DNA from 4 places in the Peribacillus sp. FSL R5-0717 genome. Region 1 is predicted to be linked to each of the others. Evidence: a T-box and tRNA genes for the amino acid it is inferred to sense, from the RefSeq annotation. Region 1 holds a T-box; the other regions hold tRNA genes.
The links. A T-box is a leader RNA that pairs with one kind of tRNA and senses whether it is charged. The one in region 1 lies ahead of serS (serine--tRNA ligase), so its partner is inferred to be a tRNA-Ser.
Positions count from the first base shown of each region.

Region 2: it encodes a tRNA-Ser, which carries the amino acid that the T-box ahead of serS (serine--tRNA ligase) is inferred to sense. The anticodon was not compared.
Region 3: it encodes a tRNA-Ser, which carries the amino acid that the T-box ahead of serS (serine--tRNA ligase) is inferred to sense. The anticodon was not compared.
Region 4: it encodes a tRNA-Ser, which carries the amino acid that the T-box ahead of serS (serine--tRNA ligase) is inferred to sense. The anticodon was not compared.

Region 1 covers NZ_JBBOOF010000001.1:2,601,203-2,605,442, forward strand. Annotated here, with positions in the region: gene NYE65_RS12650 (D-alanyl-D-alanine carboxypeptidase family protein) at 1-1,267, shown strand, start outside; T-box leader at 1,337-1,561, shown strand; gene serS (serine--tRNA ligase) at 1,625-2,902, shown strand; tRNA gene NYE65_RS12660 (tRNA-Ser) at 3,034-3,126, shown strand; gene NYE65_RS12665 (deoxynucleoside kinase) at 3,248-3,919, opposite strand; gene NYE65_RS12670 (deoxynucleoside kinase) at 3,897-4,240, opposite strand, start outside.
Region 2 covers NZ_JBBOOF010000001.1:2,870,702-2,874,941, reverse strand. Annotated here, with positions in the region: rRNA gene NYE65_RS14140 (16S ribosomal RNA) at 1-1,486, opposite strand, end outside; tRNA gene NYE65_RS14135 (tRNA-Gly) at 1,582-1,655, opposite strand; tRNA gene NYE65_RS14130 (tRNA-Pro) at 1,689-1,765, opposite strand; tRNA gene NYE65_RS14125 (tRNA-Arg) at 1,773-1,849, opposite strand; tRNA gene NYE65_RS14120 (tRNA-Leu) at 1,868-1,953, opposite strand; tRNA gene NYE65_RS14115 (tRNA-Leu) at 2,013-2,094, opposite strand; tRNA gene NYE65_RS14110 (tRNA-Lys) at 2,104-2,179, opposite strand; tRNA gene NYE65_RS14105 (tRNA-Gln) at 2,190-2,264, opposite strand; tRNA gene NYE65_RS14100 (tRNA-Asp) at 2,346-2,421, opposite strand; tRNA gene NYE65_RS14095 (tRNA-Glu) at 2,447-2,518, opposite strand; tRNA gene NYE65_RS14090 (tRNA-Ser) at 2,539-2,629, opposite strand; tRNA gene NYE65_RS14085 (tRNA-Asn) at 2,637-2,711, opposite strand; gene NYE65_RS14080 (SprT family protein) at 2,844-3,323, opposite strand; gene cmpA (cortex morphogenetic protein CmpA) at 3,407-3,526, shown strand; gene NYE65_RS14070 (Tex family protein) at 3,601-4,240, opposite strand, start outside.
Region 3 covers NZ_JBBOOF010000001.1:2,007,311-2,011,550, reverse strand. Annotated here, with positions in the region: rRNA gene NYE65_RS09840 (23S ribosomal RNA) at 1-312, shown strand, start outside; rRNA gene rrf (5S ribosomal RNA) at 432-547, shown strand; tRNA gene NYE65_RS09830 (tRNA-Val) at 559-634, shown strand; tRNA gene NYE65_RS09825 (tRNA-Thr) at 645-720, shown strand; tRNA gene NYE65_RS09820 (tRNA-Lys) at 743-818, shown strand; tRNA gene NYE65_RS09815 (tRNA-Leu) at 826-907, shown strand; tRNA gene NYE65_RS09810 (tRNA-Gly) at 916-990, shown strand; tRNA gene NYE65_RS09805 (tRNA-Leu) at 1,003-1,091, shown strand; tRNA gene NYE65_RS09800 (tRNA-Arg) at 1,102-1,178, shown strand; tRNA gene NYE65_RS09795 (tRNA-Pro) at 1,190-1,266, shown strand; tRNA gene NYE65_RS09790 (tRNA-Ala) at 1,284-1,359, shown strand; tRNA gene NYE65_RS09785 (tRNA-Met) at 1,388-1,464, shown strand; tRNA gene NYE65_RS09780 (tRNA-Ile) at 1,475-1,551, shown strand; tRNA gene NYE65_RS09775 (tRNA-Ser) at 1,572-1,664, shown strand; tRNA gene NYE65_RS09770 (tRNA-Met) at 1,768-1,841, shown strand; tRNA gene NYE65_RS09765 (tRNA-Asp) at 1,848-1,923, shown strand; tRNA gene NYE65_RS09760 (tRNA-Phe) at 1,947-2,022, shown strand; tRNA gene NYE65_RS09755 (tRNA-His) at 2,039-2,114, shown strand; tRNA gene NYE65_RS09750 (tRNA-Gly) at 2,119-2,192, shown strand; tRNA gene NYE65_RS09745 (tRNA-Ile) at 2,198-2,274, shown strand; tRNA gene NYE65_RS09740 (tRNA-Asn) at 2,287-2,361, shown strand; tRNA gene NYE65_RS09735 (tRNA-Ser) at 2,363-2,453, shown strand; tRNA gene NYE65_RS09730 (tRNA-Glu) at 2,457-2,528, shown strand; gene NYE65_RS09725 (TraR/DksA C4-type zinc finger protein) at 2,570-3,319, opposite strand; gene NYE65_RS09720 (1,4-dihydroxy-2-naphthoate polyprenyltransferase) at 3,471-4,240, opposite strand, start outside.
Region 4 covers NZ_JBBOOF010000001.1:3,411,359-3,415,598, reverse strand. Annotated here, with positions in the region: gene NYE65_RS16535 (hypothetical protein) at 286-576, shown strand; tRNA gene NYE65_RS16530 (tRNA-Leu) at 909-989, opposite strand; tRNA gene NYE65_RS16525 (tRNA-Cys) at 998-1,071, opposite strand; tRNA gene NYE65_RS16520 (tRNA-Gly) at 1,081-1,155, opposite strand; tRNA gene NYE65_RS16515 (tRNA-Gln) at 1,159-1,233, opposite strand; tRNA gene NYE65_RS16510 (tRNA-His) at 1,269-1,344, opposite strand; tRNA gene NYE65_RS16505 (tRNA-Trp) at 1,362-1,435, opposite strand; tRNA gene NYE65_RS16500 (tRNA-Tyr) at 1,446-1,529, opposite strand; tRNA gene NYE65_RS16495 (tRNA-Thr) at 1,546-1,621, opposite strand; tRNA gene NYE65_RS16490 (tRNA-Phe) at 1,629-1,704, opposite strand; tRNA gene NYE65_RS16485 (tRNA-Asp) at 1,717-1,792, opposite strand; tRNA gene NYE65_RS16480 (tRNA-Met) at 1,798-1,871, opposite strand; tRNA gene NYE65_RS16475 (tRNA-Val) at 1,974-2,049, opposite strand; tRNA gene NYE65_RS16470 (tRNA-Glu) at 2,065-2,139, opposite strand; tRNA gene NYE65_RS16465 (tRNA-Ser) at 2,149-2,240, opposite strand; tRNA gene NYE65_RS16460 (tRNA-Asn) at 2,246-2,320, opposite strand; rRNA gene rrf (5S ribosomal RNA) at 2,330-2,445, opposite strand; rRNA gene NYE65_RS16450 (23S ribosomal RNA) at 2,565-4,240, opposite strand, start outside.

The DNA.
Region 1 (4,240 bases):
TATGTCGCAATTTGCCTATCAACCGGGGGAAGCTGTTGCTGAATCTGATAATTTAGGTTTAAAAGCAGAGGCAGCCATCATAATCGATGGTGAAACGGGACAAATCGTGTATGAAAAAAATGCCGATAAAGTATTAGGGATTGCATCCATGTCTAAAATGATGACCGAGTACATCATAATGGAGTCAATTGAAAATGGGAAAATCAGTTGGGATCAAAAAGTAAAAATAAATAAATATGTACATGACCTTTCAAAAGCACCCAATTTGTCGAATGTTGGGTTAACGGAAGGTGAAGATTATACAGTTAAGGAACTATATCAAGCTATGGCCGTCTATTCAGGAAATGCGGCAACAGTAGCTTTAGCACAGCTAGTTTCCGGAAGTGAAAAGAGCTTCGTTAAGTTAATGAACGAAAAAGCAAAAGAATTAGGCTTGAAAAATCATAAATTCGTTAACGCCAGCGGGTTGAATAACTCCGATTTATTAGGGCAATATCCTTCAGGTGATGAAGATGATGAAAATATCATGACAGCAAAAGATACTGCACTTCTTGCTTATCGTTTAATAAATGATTATCCGGAAGTTTTAAAAATCGCCAGCATTCCTAAATTGAAGTTCCGTGATGGAAAAGAATATCCGAACTTCAACTGGATGCTGCCTGGCCTGATTTTTGAATATAAAGGCGTAGACGGACTAAAGACGGGATCTACCGACTTTGCCGGTTATGGCCATACAGGGACGGTTATCCGGGACGGTCAGCGCTATATCACGGTGGTCATGAAGTCCACTAATAAAAACGAACGTTTTGCAGATAGCACTAAGCTTATGAACTATGCTTATGCAACATTTAAAAAGGAAAAAGTCCTTCCAGCCAACTACCAGGTGAAAGGGAAAGAAACACTTTCAGTAGTGAAAGGCAAGGAAAAAGAAGTTAAGATTCAATCTGAAAAAGCAATCGAGCTACTTGTTGAAAATGGTGGGAAAGACAACTATAAAACAGATTTAGTGATCGATAAAAACAAATTGAATGATGATGGTAAGCTGACTGCACCAATCAAAAAAGGTGAAAAGCTAGGCTACATCACAGTCACTCCTAAAAAAGGAGAAGATTACGGGTACATCAACGGCGATCCAGTTAAGGTTAACGTCGTAGCTGCCGAATCCGTTGAAAAGGCAAACTGGTTCGTATTATCAATGCGGGCGGTTGGCGGATTCTTTGGAGACGTTTGGAGCAGTGTGGCTTCCACTGTTAAAGGCTGGTTTTAAGTTTACTGTATAAAACGGTTGCGTAATGTATAAAATTATAGTACATTATGGAAAACAATTTGATTATATAAGAAAGCAATGACAGGAAATAGTAACAAGTATTTCTTTCTACAGAGAGCCGATGGCTGGTGGAAATCGGTGTGAGAGTTTTGTGAATCCCTCCTGGAGCAGAGTATGGAAAGCCTTTTGGGTCAGTAAATACTTTCGGTTAAAAGCCGTTATCGTGATAAGTGGTAGGCGTTTTTCATAGGCCTTCAACTAGGGTGGCAACGCGGGTTAACTCTCGTCCCTTCTTCAGGGGACGGGAGTTTTTTGCGTTCTTTGATAAATCATCAAAAACATTAAGGAGGAACTGAAATGTTGGATTTGAAATATGTAAGAAATAATTTTGAAGAAGTGAAGCGTGTATTGCAATTCAGAGGTGAAGATTTAACTGATTTAGGAAAATTCGAGGAACTGGATGTAAAGCGCCGGACCTTAATTGCTGAAACGGAAAAGTTAAAAAGCCAAAGAAATGAAGTTTCACAGCAAGTGGCCATATTGAAACGGGAGAAAAAAGATGCAGATCAGTTGATTACGGAAATGCGTGAAGTCGGTGACCGTATAAAAGGTTTCGATGATGAGCTTCGTGAAGTGGAAGCACAATTAGAAACATTACTTCTTTCCATTCCTAATATACCGCATGAAAGCGTGCCTGTTGGTGAGACGGAAGACGATAATGTCGAAATCCGTAAATGGGGGGAGTTACCTGAATTCAAGTTTGAACCGAAACCACACTGGGATGTAGCTGGAGATCTAGGCATCCTGGATTTTGAACGGGCAGCAAAAGTGACCGGAAGCCGATTTGTATTTTATCGGGGTCTTGGTGCTCGATTAGAGCGTGCACTAATTAGCTTTATGTTAGACCTTCATGTTGAGGAACACGGATATGAAGAAATGCTGCCACCATATATGGTGAACCGTGCAAGCATGACCGGGACAGGTCAATTGCCAAAATTCGAAGAGGATGCTTTCCGTATTGAAAGTGATGATTACTTCTTGATTCCTACAGCTGAAGTGCCGGTGACAAATTTCCATCGTGATGAAATCATGAGCACGGACGATCTGCCGATTAGCTATGCGGCATACAGTGCTTCATTCCGTTCAGAGGCAGGATCTGCGGGTCGTGATACGCGAGGGCTAATTCGTCAGCACCAGTTCAATAAAGTTGAACTAGTGAAGTTCGTGAAGCCGGAAGATTCCTATGCAGAGTTGGAAAATCTCACAGGTCATGCCGAAAAGGTCCTCCAATTGCTGGGTCTTCCATACCGAGTGCTAAGCATGTGTACAGGAGATCTTGGTTTCACAGCTGCTAAAAAGTATGATATCGAGGTTTGGATCCCGAGCTATGGAACGTATCGCGAAATTTCTTCTTGCAGTAACTTTGAAGCATTCCAGGCTAGACGGGCCAATATTCGCTTCAGACGTGATGCAAAAGGCAAACCGGAACACGTCCATACCCTAAATGGATCAGGTTTGGCAATCGGCCGTACAGTCGCTGCCCTTTTGGAGAATTACCAGCAGGAAGATGGCAGTGTTATCATTCCTGAAGTATTACGTCCATATATGCGCGGTGCGGAAGTCATTAAACCGTAAGTCAAAGGGAATCAGCTTCTGGTTAAAGAGGCTGATTCCCCTTTTATCAAAGTTTGAAAATTATTTTAAAAAAACTTTATAGAGGGCTTGACTTTGATTTTGATTCCATGTAATATAATAAATGTTGATACGGAGGTATACCCAAGTCCGGCTGAAGGGATCGGTCTTGAAAACCGACAGGGGAGTCAAATCCCGCGGGGGTTCGAATCCCTCTACCTCCTCCATAACTTATTAATAACCACAGCGCATAAATTGGATATCGATGAATTCCGTTACAGTAATGTAACGGAATTTTTGTTTTCTAATATATTAAAAAACCACCGGATAACCGGTGGTTTTTCTGTTTTACACATTTCGCAACAACTTGGTTTGCTCCATATATTCGGCAATCCGTTTTATAAGAGGTTCGATACTTGCTTCATCCTGCATAAGATCATATTCGTTTATATTTAATCGAAGGACAGGGCAGGCGTTGAATTGATCAATCCATTCTTCGTAACGGCCGTGCATTTCCTGCCAATATTCAATTGGGGTATGCTGTTCCATTGGACGGCCGCGCTCTTGGATCCGGTTGAGGATATCATCGATCGAACCTTCGAGATAGATAAGTAAATCAGGGTGCGGGAAGTATGGCGTCATTACCATGGCATTGAAAAGGCTTGTATACGTTTCGTAGTCCACGTCATTCATCGTGCCTTTTTCATAATGCATTTTTGCAAAAATCCCGGTGTCTTCATAAATGGAACGGTCTTGGATAAAACCGCCGCCATATTCAAAGATTTTTTTTTGCTCTTTAAAACGTTCAGCGAGGAAATAGATTTGCAGGTGGAAACTCCAACGATTAAAATCATCGTAAAACTTATCCAGGTAGGGGTTCGTATCAACCTTCTCAAATGATGTCCTGAATTGAAGGGCATCGGCTAACGCATTGGTCATGGTCGATTTTCCTACGCCAACCGTCCCTGCTATCGTAATGACGGCGTTGTTTGGAATATTATATTTCTTTCGTAAGTTCATTTGACTTTACTCCTTTGTGCAGGGCATTCTCTATTTGGCTGATTATCGTTTTTAAATCATCCTTGTTCCCGACAAAATCCAGCTCATCTCCGTTGAATGTAAGAACAGGGATGTCAGGGTGCTGTTTCTCGAATGTTTCCATGAATGTTCGATAATCCGCGGATAACTGCTCTAAATAAATGGAGGATATATTTTCTTCGATTTCACGACCTCTTTTACCGATTCGGGAGAGAAGAGTATCAAGGCTTGCGTTTAAATAAATCACCATATTAGGTTCAGGCATATCCCGTGTTAAAATATTGAATATCTCAAGGTACTTAT
Region 2 (4,240 bases), 270 kb from region 1:
GTCCCACCTTAGGCGGCTGGCTCCATGAAGGTTACCTCACCGACTTCGGGTGTTACAAACTCTCGTGGTGTGACGGGCGGTGTGTACAAGGCCCGGGAACGTATTCACCGCGGCATGCTGATCCGCGATTACTAGCGATTCCGGCTTCATGCAGGCGAGTTGCAGCCTGCAATCCGAACTGAGAATGGCTTTATGGGATTCGCTTACCTTCGCAGGTTTGCAGCCCTTTGTACCATCCATTGTAGCACGTGTGTAGCCCAGGTCATAAGGGGCATGATGATTTGACGTCATCCCCACCTTCCTCCGGTTTGTCACCGGCAGTCACCTTAGAGTGCCCAACTGAATGCTGGCAACTAAGATCAAGGGTTGCGCTCGTTGCGGGACTTAACCCAACATCTCACGACACGAGCTGACGACAACCATGCACCACCTGTCACTCTGTCCCCCGAAGGGGAAAGCCCTATCTCTAGGGTTGTCAGAGGATGTCAAGACCTGGTAAGGTTCTTCGCGTTGCTTCGAATTAAACCACATGCTCCACCGCTTGTGCGGGCCCCCGTCAATTCCTTTGAGTTTCAGCCTTGCGGCCGTACTCCCCAGGCGGAGTGCTTAATGCGTTAGCTGCAGCACTAAAGGGCGGAAACCCTCTAACACTTAGCACTCATCGTTTACGGCGTGGACTACCAGGGTATCTAATCCTGTTTGCTCCCCACGCTTTCGCGCCTCAGTGTCAGTTACAGACCAGAAAGTCGCCTTCGCCACTGGTGTTCCTCCAAATCTCTACGCATTTCACCGCTACACTTGGAATTCCACTTTCCTCTTCTGCACTCAAGTTCCCCAGTTTCCAATGACCCTCCACGGTTGAGCCGTGGGCTTTCACATCAGACTTAAGGAACCACCTGCGCGCGCTTTACGCCCAATAATTCCGGACAACGCTTGCCACCTACGTATTACCGCGGCTGCTGGCACGTAGTTAGCCGTGGCTTTCTGGTTAGGTACCGTCAAGGTACCAGCAGTTACTCTGGTACTTGTTCTTCCCTAACAACAGAACTTTACGACCCGAAGGCCTTCTTCGTTCACGCGGCGTTGCTCCGTCAGACTTTCGTCCATTGCGGAAGATTCCCTACTGCTGCCTCCCGTAGGAGTCTGGGCCGTGTCTCAGTCCCAGTGTGGCCGATCACCCTCTCAGGTCGGCTACGCATCGTCGCCTTGGTGAGCCATTACCTCACCAACTAGCTAATGCGCCGCGGGCCCATCTATAAGTGACAGCGTAAACCGTCTTTCCATCTTCTCTCATGCGAGAAAAGAACGTATCCGGTATTAGCTCCGGTTTCCCGAAGTTATCCCAGTCTTATAGGCAGGTTGCCCACGTGTTACTCACCCGTCCGCCGCTAATCTCAGGGAGCAAGCTCCCGTCGATTCGCTCGACTTGCATGTATTAGGCACGCCGCCAGCGTTCGTCCTGAGCCAGGATCAAACTCTCCGAAGAAATGTTTGACTTGCTCATTTGCTTTTTTGATAGTGTGTGCTCACTTAAAATTTAACGTTGGCGCTTTGTTTTGTTCAGTTTTCAAAGAGCAATAATGGAGCGGGTGAAGAGAATCGAACTCTCATCATCAGCTTGGAAGGCTGAGGTTTTACCACTAAACTACACCCGCATTTAATTTTAAAGTATTTTCAGAAAGAAAGAATGGTCGGGAAGACAGGATTCGAACCTGCGACCCCTTGGTCCCAAACCAAGTGCTCTACCAAGCTGAGCTACTTCCCGTAAAATATGGTGCGCCCGGCGGGAGTCGAACCTACAACCTTCTGATTCGTAGTCAGATGCTCTATCCAATTGAGCTACGGGCGCTAATTTCTATGATGTTATTGGTGCGGCCGAGAGGAGTCGAACCTCCACGGGGTTTCCCCCACTAGGCCCTCAACCTAGCGCGTCTGCCATTCCGCCACGACCGCGAAAGCGACTTTGTAAGTTTAACACCTTTTCAACTTGATGTCAAGAAGAAAAATATCAGTGCGGGTGAAGGGACTTGAACCCCCACGCCTTGCGGCGCCAGATCCTAAGTCTGGTGCGTCTGCCAATTCCGCCACACCCGCGAAAATAAATGGTGAGCCATGAAGGATTCGAACCTTCGACCCTCTGATTAAAAGTCAGATGCTCTACCAACTGAGCTAATGGCTCTAAATAAAAATGGCTGGGCTAGAAGGGATCGAACCTTCGCATGACGGAATCAAAATCCGTTGCCTTACCGCTTGGCTATAGCCCAATATTTAAACACTAATTAACAACCAGGATAATATTATATCACGATAATATTTATTTGGCAAGTGTTTTTTTAAGAAAAAAATGGCGGTCCCGACGGGAATCGAACCCGCGATCTCCTGCGTGACAGGCAGGCATGTTAACCGCTACACCACGGGACCAGTATTTTTATTTTGTATAAGAAAGTGACCCATACGGGATTCGAACCCGTGTTACCGCCGTGAAAGGGCGGTGTCTTAACCGCTTGACCAATGGGCCTTGATATAAAAATATGTAACTGGCGGAGAAGGAGGGATTTGAACCCTCGCGCCGCTTACGCGACCTACACCCTTAGCAGGGGCGCCTCTTCAGCCTCTTGAGTACTTCCCCAAAAAAATGGCTCCGCAGGTAGGACTCGAACCTACGACCGTTCGGTTAACAGCCGAATGCTCTACCACTGAGCTACTGCGGAATAATGAAAATTGGGTTCCTTTTTCACGCTCAAGGACCTTAGTGTTTGTCGTTAAGGACAAGTTGTTATCTTGTCGACTCTTATGATTATAAAGAGGTTGCAACCTAAAGTCAAGAGTTCTTTTGTGTTTTTTTATTTTTTTGTTTTTTGCTCCTTAAACCCTTGGTAAATCAATGTTCCACGACATTTACCACAAACGAAACGGGTAGTGTCGATTCGTTTTTTTCTTATATATACCTGCTGACAGTCTTCACATTTATATTGAATTATATTCATCTTTTTCTTTAATTGGTTAGATGGCAGCGGCTCGCAAAATCTCGGTGCCCCCACTTTTTTGAGTAAATGCTTAAAGTCCGCATCACGATGCTGGTACCCCTTCTTCTCGATGTGTAGATGGTAATGGCACAATTCATGCTTAATGATTCCAATCATTTCTTCCACACCGCGTTCATCAAGATACTTCTTATTTATTTCTATATTGTGTGAACGGAGCAAGTATCGTCCTCCTGTTGTCCGGAGACGCGGATTAAAACTCGCTTGGTGTCTAAAGACCTTTTTAAAGTCTTTCAACGAAATTTCTTCTACTAGTTTTTGCAATTGACGATTATCCATTTCCCCCTCCCTTTCCTTGGTAACATGACAACCCATTATAACATAGACTAATAATACAATAGGAAACTAAGGGAGGAAAAGCTATGCCTAATTGGTTCCAGAATCAAATCCGCAAAGCCTTTTATGAAAAGGATTATTATCAAGTGAAGATGTTGAATCAATGCTGGTTTTTTTATCAAAAGAAAGAAAGTCTCAGATTATAGATTCGACATTGTTCCAAATATAAATACATCATTTCAAAAAAACCCCTTCTAATATAGAAGGAGCTTACCTTAGGCTAGTTTTGATCCTTTGGCTCGAGCATCGTTAAAGATACCCTTTGCTTTTGGGAGTCAACTAGTTCGACCCAGACTGTGACAACATCCCCAACGGCAACTACATCCAATGGGTGCTTTACAAACCGGTTGCTCAGTTTAGAAATATGCACCAGTCCATCCTGTTTAACACCGATGTCCACAAAGGCACCAAAATCCACAACATTCCTCACTGTACCTTGTAACTCCATCCCAGTTTGCAGATCCTCCATTTTTAGTACATCCTGCTTAAGCAGCGGTTTTGATAACTCATCCCGAGGATCTCTTCCCGGTTTCATCAAATCATCAATGATATCTTTGATCGTAATTTCCCCAATTTCCAATTCATTGACCAAATCAGCAGGATTTAGCTTACCTAACTCTTCATTCAGTGCATCACTGCCTAAATCCTCAGATGTGAAACCCATTTTCTTCAATAATTTATTCACGGCACTGTAGTTCTCAGGATGTATCGCGGTTTGATCTAAAGGTTCATCTCCATTAATGATACGTAAGAATCCTATACATTGTTCATATGTTTTGGCACCAAGCCGGGGAATCTTCTTTAATTCCTTCCTGCTTTGAAATTTCCCTTCCACTTCCCTTTTCTTCACGATATTTTGA
Region 3 (4,240 bases), 590 kb from region 1:
GAACGTCGTGAGACAGTTCGGTCCCTATCCGTCGCGGGCGCAGGAAATTTGAGAGGAGCTGTCCTTAGTACGAGAGGACCGGGATGGACGCACCGCTGGTGTACCAGTTGTCTTGCCAAAGGCATAGCTGGGTAGCTACGTGCGGACGGGATAAGTGCTGAAAGCATCTAAGCATGAAGCCCCCCTCAAGATGAGATTTCCCATGGCGCAAGCTAGTAAGATCCCTGAAAGATGATCAGGTTGATAGGTCAGAGGTGGAAGCATGGTGACATGTGGAGCTGACTGATACTAATAGATCGAGGACTTAACCAACGCTTTTTAAAAAATGAAATACCTTCTTATTATCTAGTTTTGAAGGAATGAAAATTTCTTCTTGCATTTTCTCAAAAAGACGTTATAATAATATATGTCTTGGAAAAATGTTAACATTGTTTGGTGACGATAGCGAAGAGGTCACACCCGTTCCCATTCCGAACACGGCAGTTAAGCTCTTCAGCGCCGATGGTAGTTGGGGGTTTCCCCCTGTGAGAGTAGGACGTCGCCAAGCAGGTTTCATATGGAGGATTAGCTCAGCTGGGAGAGCATCTGCCTTACAAGCAGAGGGTCGGCGGTTCGATCCCGTCATCCTCCACCATTTTACACCTGCCGGTGTAGCTCAACTGGTAGAGCAACTGACTTGTAATCAGTAGGTTGGGGGTTCAAGTCCTCTTGCCGGCACCACTTTTTAAGATAGTACAAGCACGAGCCATTAGCTCAGTTGGTAGAGCATCTGACTTTTAATCAGAGGGTCGAAGGTTCGAATCCTTCATGGCTCACCATTTATATGCGGGTGTGGCGGAATTGGCAGACGCACCAGACTTAGGATCTGGCGCCGCAAGGCGTGGGGGTTCAAGTCCCTTCACCCGCATCTTTCATGCGGAAGTAGTTCAGTGGTAGAATACAACCTTGCCAAGGTTGGGGTCGCGGGTTCGAATCCCGTCTTCCGCTCCACTTTTCGTATGTGCCGGGGTGGCGGAACTGGCAGACGCACAGGACTTAAAATCCTGCGGTAGGTGACTACCGTACCGGTTCGATTCCGGTCCTCGGCACCATCATAAATATGCGCCCGTAGCTCAATTGGATAGAGCATCTGACTACGAATCAGAAGGTTGTAGGTTCGACTCCCGCCGGGCGCACCATGTTTTTATTGCGGGAAGTAGCTCAGCTTGGTAGAGCACTTGGTTTGGGACCAAGGGGTCGCAGGTTCGAATCCTGTCTTCCCGACCACGTGATTTTTAATGAATGGGGCCTTAGCTCAGCTGGGAGAGCGCCTGCCTTGCACGCAGGAGGTCAGCGGTTCGATCCCGCTAGGCTCCACCATTTTTCAATCAGAAACTTATATTATATTGGCGGTGTAGCTCAGCTGGCTAGAGCGTACGGTTCATACCCGTGAGGTCGGGGGTTCGATCCCCTCCGCCGCTACCAATAAATATAAGGACCTTTAGCTCAGCTGGTTAGAGCAGACGGCTCATAACCGTCCGGTCGTAGGTTCGAGTCCTACAAGGTCCACCATATTCATTTTTTTAAGCCGTGGAGGTATACCCAAGTTCGGCTGAAGGGATCGGTCTTGAAAACCGACAGGGGAGTCAAATCCCGCGGGGGTTCGAATCCCTCTACCTCCTCCATTTTTTCTAAAAGCAGCAAGTTGTTTTAAAACAACCTTACATAAAGGATGCGGACGAAACAATATTCACGAAAACTTGATGCTAATCGTTTCATTATTACCGTCGCGGGGTGGAGCAGTCCGGTAGCTCGTCGGGCTCATAACCCGAAGGTCGCAGGTTCAAATCCTGTCCCCGCAATTATTAGGTCCCGTGGTGTAGCGGTTAACATGCCTGCCTGTCACGCAGGAGATCGCGGGTTCGATTCCCGTCGGGACCGCCATTATTTAAATTGAATACATATGTGGCTCAGTAGCTCAGTCGGTAGAGCAAAGGACTGAAAATCCTTGTGTCGGCGGTTCGATTCCGTCCTGAGCCACCATATATTACAAATTACGGCGATTGTGGCGAAGTGGTTAACGCACCTGATTGTGGTTCAGGCATTCGTGGGTTCGATTCCCATCAGTCGCCCCATTTCGCGGGTGTAGTTTAGTGGTAAAACCTCAGCCTTCCAAGCTGATGATGAGGGTTCGATTCCCTTCACCCGCTCCAAATATGGGCCTATAGCTCAGCTGGTTAGAGCGCACGCCTGATAAGCGTGAGGTCGATGGTTCGAGTCCATTTAGGCCCACCATATTCATATTGTTCCGCAGTAGCTCAGTGGTAGAGCATTCGGCTGTTAACCGAACGGTCGTAGGTTCGAGTCCTACCTGCGGAGCCATGGGGAAGTACTCAAGAGGCTGAAGAGGCGCCCCTGCTAAGGGTGTAGGTCGCGCGAGCGGCGCGAGGGTTCAAATCCCTCCTTCTCCGCCAGTTGGCCCGTTGGTCAAGCGGTTAAGACACCGCCCTTTCACGGCGGTAACACGGGTTCGAATCCCGTACGGGTCATAACAAAAAAGGAAGCATACATTCATGTATGCTTCTTTTTTTTATTTATTTTCCTTGATATAACCGTCTTTTTGTTTATAGGGAATGTCTCCAAGTTGGGATTGTATATTTTCTTCTTTCAGGGTATCTTCATATTCCTTTTGCTTTTTGTTCGGTATATCCACTCTCGTTTTTCCTTCGATATCATTTGCGGCAAATCCTTCATAGTCTTCAGGAAATCCATCCGTTTCATCCTCGTTTTTATAAAGATCATTGTAATTGTCATGATCACTGGTATAATCAGATGGCGTTTCTGATGTACCGAATTTGGCCACTTCCCCAAAGCTATCTTCTTTAGCCGCCATTTCGATTCCATGACGATTTTCAAAATGATCACCCTTGGATGGAATCAGTATATCCTCTTCCACTGGCCTGTCTTGTGAAAGCGTTCGTTCTGGGGCATGCTCGACACAGTAGAGGGTGCTTGGGATTGCTTCAAGCCTCTCGATGGGGATTTCCTTATTGCAGGTTTTACAATGGCCATACGATCCTTCTTCCATGGCTTTCAAAGCTTCTTCTATTTTCTCCATTTCGGATTGTGCATGCTCATCGAGTGCTTGATTCCGTTCCATTTCGAATAATTCGGTCCCTAGGTCTGCAGGATGATTATCATAGGATGATAATTCACCTACGGATTCCGTCTGGCTTTTATCCAGAACTGATTGTTCATCATTTTGAATTCTATTACATAGCTCATTTTTTTCCTGAAGCAGTTCTTTTTTTAATTTTTGCGTTTGTTGTTTCGTTGCCATATCCAATTCACTCCTTCTAAACTAAAGTCCAAATCTCTTTTTATATTGATAAGGTGGTTGTATTATCTATTACCCGAATCGGAGTATAGGAAAACAATATGGCACGGAAGATAGAAAAAAGGACTGAGCGGATGGGCTCAGTCCCCGGAGACTATATAAGATAGCTGATGAATAATCCAATGGCCATGAGTAAGCCAAAGAAGGTGTTCGTTTGGGCAGTGGCTTTCATTGCCGGCACCATCGTGATCGGCTGTGTTTTACCTACGAAGCCTTTTATTGCGGCCATTGCCTTCGGTATGCTAAGGAAGGCAAGGAGAATCCAAGCCGTAACGCTTCCGGTAAGAACTAGCCCAACAAGCCATAGATAAGAGAAAGCGAACATGATTGCCATGAATGTCAGGGCGTTTTTCCTGCCCATCACGACTGGCATCGTTTTGCGGCCATGTGCCTTATCCCCATCATGATCCCGGAGGTTATTGGATAAGTTGATCAGCCCTACCAGTATCCCACTTGGAATGGCAATTAAGATGGCTGTTGAAGAAACATCACCGGTTTGAATGAAAAAGGCGATCAGGATTATCAAAAAGCCCATGAACAATCCAGAAAAAAGTTCCCCGAACGGTGTATATGAAATGGGCAGGGGACCGCCTGTATAAAGATAGCCGACAAGCATGCAAACGAGGCCTACTGCAGCTAGCCACCAAGACGATGCGGCACAGATATAGATTCCAATGATCAAGGCGATGGCATACATCCCAAGGGCCAAGTTCATGATTAGTCTGGGGGTCATCCCATGGCGGACGATCCCGCCTCCGATGCCTACGGATTCCTCCGTATCCAGGCCTCTCTTGAAATCATAGTATTCATTGAATAAATTGGTTGCAGCTTGAATCAGGATACTTGCAACCATCATGGCAGCGA
Region 4 (4,240 bases), 810 kb from region 1:
AGTAAATAGAAGAAGTATATAATCCAACTGGTTATGATCGAGCCTGAGACCTAACGATGTTCGTTTCGTAAACAAACTTCATTCTTTCGCCTACGTCGTGCACCCGGTGCAATGATTTTTGCCTTTGGAAAAGTCTCAGATATTTTATTACTCAATTTCAATATCTACCTACTTTCAACTGGTGAGTAAAAATGCTCAAAAGATAAAGATTGACAACATTTTTAGAGTGACTCATACTAGTAATGACTCGGGTGACAGAATATTATGAATAGTGGAGGGGTAATTATGAATAAGATTTTCGTTCCTAACGCAATCGCCACTTTAACAAGGCTTTTCTACAGTTCGACTACAACGAATGAGTATTTAGCTATGAGAACCGCTCAATTCTACATTGAAGACCTGAAGTTACTGCAAGACGTGGAGGCTGTTGCCTTGGCGATCGAAAATCAAAATGCTTTCGCATTAATGTCTAAATTCAAATTATTTGATTATAAGGCTGCTGAAAAAATTGAAATCGCACTCTCCGCTTCTGGCTATACCGAAGCAGACTTGAATGCTATGAATATTGAATTCTAAATCATTTATCAAAGTTAACGAAACGAATGGCAGAGTTAATACTCTTTGACCATTCTTTTTTTTTAATCGTAGTAACAAACGTGCTCCTTAATGAAGAATTTATGTATCGTTTTGTTGCTTCAATAGGCGTCTGTCACAGTGTATCACAGTGTATCACATGATATCCTAATACCCTTTAATCACTCCCATGATGTTTGTTTGCTCCTTCGTTTCACTTTCCCTTCATTCTTGAGTGATGGAAAATTATTTGATCTTGTAGTTCATGAACACAAAAAAGCTTCACACAATTAAGTGTGAAGCTTTTTGTAATAGCAATCCTTCGCTATTGGTGATACCGGTGGCCGGGGTCGAACCGGCACTCCAGAGGAACACGATTTTGAGTCGTGCGCGTCTGCCAATTCCGCCACACCGGCATGTATATTGGAGGCGGCAACCGGAATCGAACCGGTGGTAAAGGTTTTGCAGACCTCTGCCTTACCGCTTGGCTATGCCGCCAACTTTTTTTGGAGCGAAAGACGGGATTCGAACCCGCGACCCCAACCTTGGCAAGGTTGTATTCTACCACTGAACTACTTTCGCATATGGCTGGGCTAGAAGGGATCGAACCTTCGCATGACGGAATCAAAATCCGTTGCCTTACCGCTTGGCTATAGCCCATTAACGTTGTAATCATTATATCATATTTTTTAAAATGGGGCGACTGATGGGAATCGAACCCACGAATGCCTGAACCACAATCAGGTGCGTTAACCACTTCGCCACAATCGCCATTATAGAATTTAAATTGGCAGGGGTAGTAGGACTCGAACCCACACTGGAGGTTTTGGAGACCTCTGTTCTACCTTTAAACTATACCCCTGTAATAAAAATGGTGGAGGGGGGCAGATTCGAACTGCCGAACCCGAAGGAGCGGATTTACAGTCCGCCGCGTTTAGCCACTTCGCTACCCCTCCGCATATGGATGAAACATGGTGCCGGCAAGAGGACTTGAACCCCCAACCTACTGATTACAAGTCAGTTGCTCTACCAGTTGAGCTACACCGGCACTACTATGGTGGCTCAGGACGGAATCGAACCGCCGACACAAGGATTTTCAGTCCTTTGCTCTACCGACTGAGCTACTGAGCCAAACAATAAAAATGGCGGTCCCGACGGGAATCGAACCCGCGATCTCCTGCGTGACAGGCAGGCATGTTAACCGCTACACCACGGGACCATAGATTGCGGGGACAGGATTTGAACCTGCGACCTTCGGGTTATGAGCCCGACGAGCTACCGGACTGCTCCACCCCGCGACGGTAATAATGTTGCTATTTTGCATCAAGTTTTCGTGTTAAGCGTTTCAATGGGCTGAATAATCAATCCTTTATGCAGAAACAACCTGATCTTATTGAAAATGGTGGAGGATGACGGGATCGAACCGCCGACCCTCTGCTTGTAAGGCAGATGCTCTCCCAGCTGAGCTAATCCTCCAATATGTTATCTAAATGGTGACCCGTACGGGATTCGAACCCGTGTTACCGCCGTGAAAGGGCGGTGTCTTAACCGCTTGACCAACGGGCCAGGTATAAATGGCGGAGAGCAAGGGATTTGAACCCTTGAGACAGGGTTACCCGTCTACACGATTTCCAATCGTGCTCCTTCGGCCACTCGGACAGCTCTCCAATAATGGCTCCGCAGGTAGGACTCGAACCTACGACCGTTCGGTTAACAGCCGAATGCTCTACCACTGAGCTACTGCGGAACAATATAAGCTTGGCGACGTCCTACTCTCACAGGGGGAAACCCCCAACTACCATCGGCGCTGAAGAGCTTAACTGCCGTGTTCGGAATGGGAACGGGTGTGACCTCTTCGCTATCGTCACCAAACAATGTTAACATTTTTTCAAGACATATATTATTATAACGTCTTTTTGAGAAAATGCAAGAAGAAATTTTCATTCCTTCAAAACTAGATAATAAGAAGGTATTTCATTTTTTTAAAAGCGTTGGTTAAGTCCTCGATCTATTAGTATCAGTCAGCTCCACATGTCACCATGCTTCCACCTCTGACCTATCAACCTGATCATCTTTCAGGGATCTTACTAGCTTGCGCCATGGGAAATCTCATCTTGAGGGGGGCTTCATGCTTAGATGCTTTCAGCACTTATCCCGTCCGCACGTAGCTACCCAGCTATGCCTTTGGCAAGACAACTGGTACACCAGCGGTGCGTCCATCCCGGTCCTCTCGTACTAAGGACAGCTCCTCTCAAATTTCCTGCGCCCGCGACGGATAGGGACCGAACTGTCTCACGACGTTCTGAACCCAGCTCGCGTACCGCTTTAATGGGCGAACAGCCCAACCCTTGGGACCGACTACAGCCCCAGGATGCGATGAGCCGACATCGAGGTGCCAAACCTCCCCGTCGATGTGGACTCTTGGGGGAGATAAGCCTGTTATCCCCGGGGTAGCTTTTATCCGTTGAGCGATGGCCCTTCCATGCGGAACCACCGGATCACTAAGCCCGACTTTCGTCCCTGCTCGACTTGTAGGTCTCGCAGTCAAGCTCCCTTGTGCCTTTACACTCTACGAATGATTTCCAACCATTCTGAGGGAACCTTTGGGCGCCTCCGTTACTCTTTAGGAGGCGACCGCCCCAGTCAAACTGCCCACCTGACACTGTCTCCCACCCCGATAAGGGGCGCGGGTTAGAATTTCAATACAGCCAGGGTAGTATCCCACCAACGCCTCCACCGAAGCTGGCGCTCCGGCTTCTCAGGCTCCTACCTATCCTGTACAAGCTGTACCAAAATTCAATATCAGGCTGCAGTAAAGCTCCACGGGGTCTTTCCGTCCTGTCGCGGGTAACCTGCATCTTCACAGGTACTATAATTTCACCGAGTCTCTCGTTGAGACAGTGCCCAGATCGTTACACCTTTCGTGCGGGTCGGAACTTACCCGACAAGGAATTTCGCTACCTTAGGACCGTTATAGTTACGGCCGCCGTTTACTGGGGCTTCGGTTCAAAGCTTCGCTTGCGCTAACCTCTCCCCTTAACCTTCCAGCACCGGGCAGGTGTCAGCCCCTATACTTCGCCTTGCGGCTTCGCAGAGACCTGTGTTTTTGCTAAACAGTCGCCTGGGCCTATTCACTGCGGCTTTTCTGGGCTATTCACCCTAAAAAGCACCCCTTCTCCCGAAGTTACGGGGTCATTTTGCCGAGTTCCTTAACGAGAGTTCTCTCGCACACCTTAGGATTCTCTCCTCGCCTACCTGTGTCGGTTTGCGGTACGGGCACCTTACATCTCACTAGAGGCTTTTCTTGGCAGCGTGGAATCAGGAACTTCGGTACTATATTTCCCTCGCCATCACAGCTCCGCCTTAATGGAAACGGGATTTGCCTCGTTTCCGGCCTAACTGCTTGGACGCGCATATCCAACAGCGCGCTTACCCTATCCTTCTGCGTCCCCCCATCGTTCAAACGATGTATAGGTGGTACAGGAATATCAACCTGTTGTCCATCGCCTACGCCTTTCGGCCTCGGCTTAGGTCCCGACTAACCCTGAGCGGACGAGCCTTCCTCAGGAAACCTTAGGCATTCGGTGGAAGGGATTCTCACCCTTCTTTCGCTACTCATACCGGCATTCTCACTTCTAAGCGCTCCACCAGTCCTTCCGGTCTGACT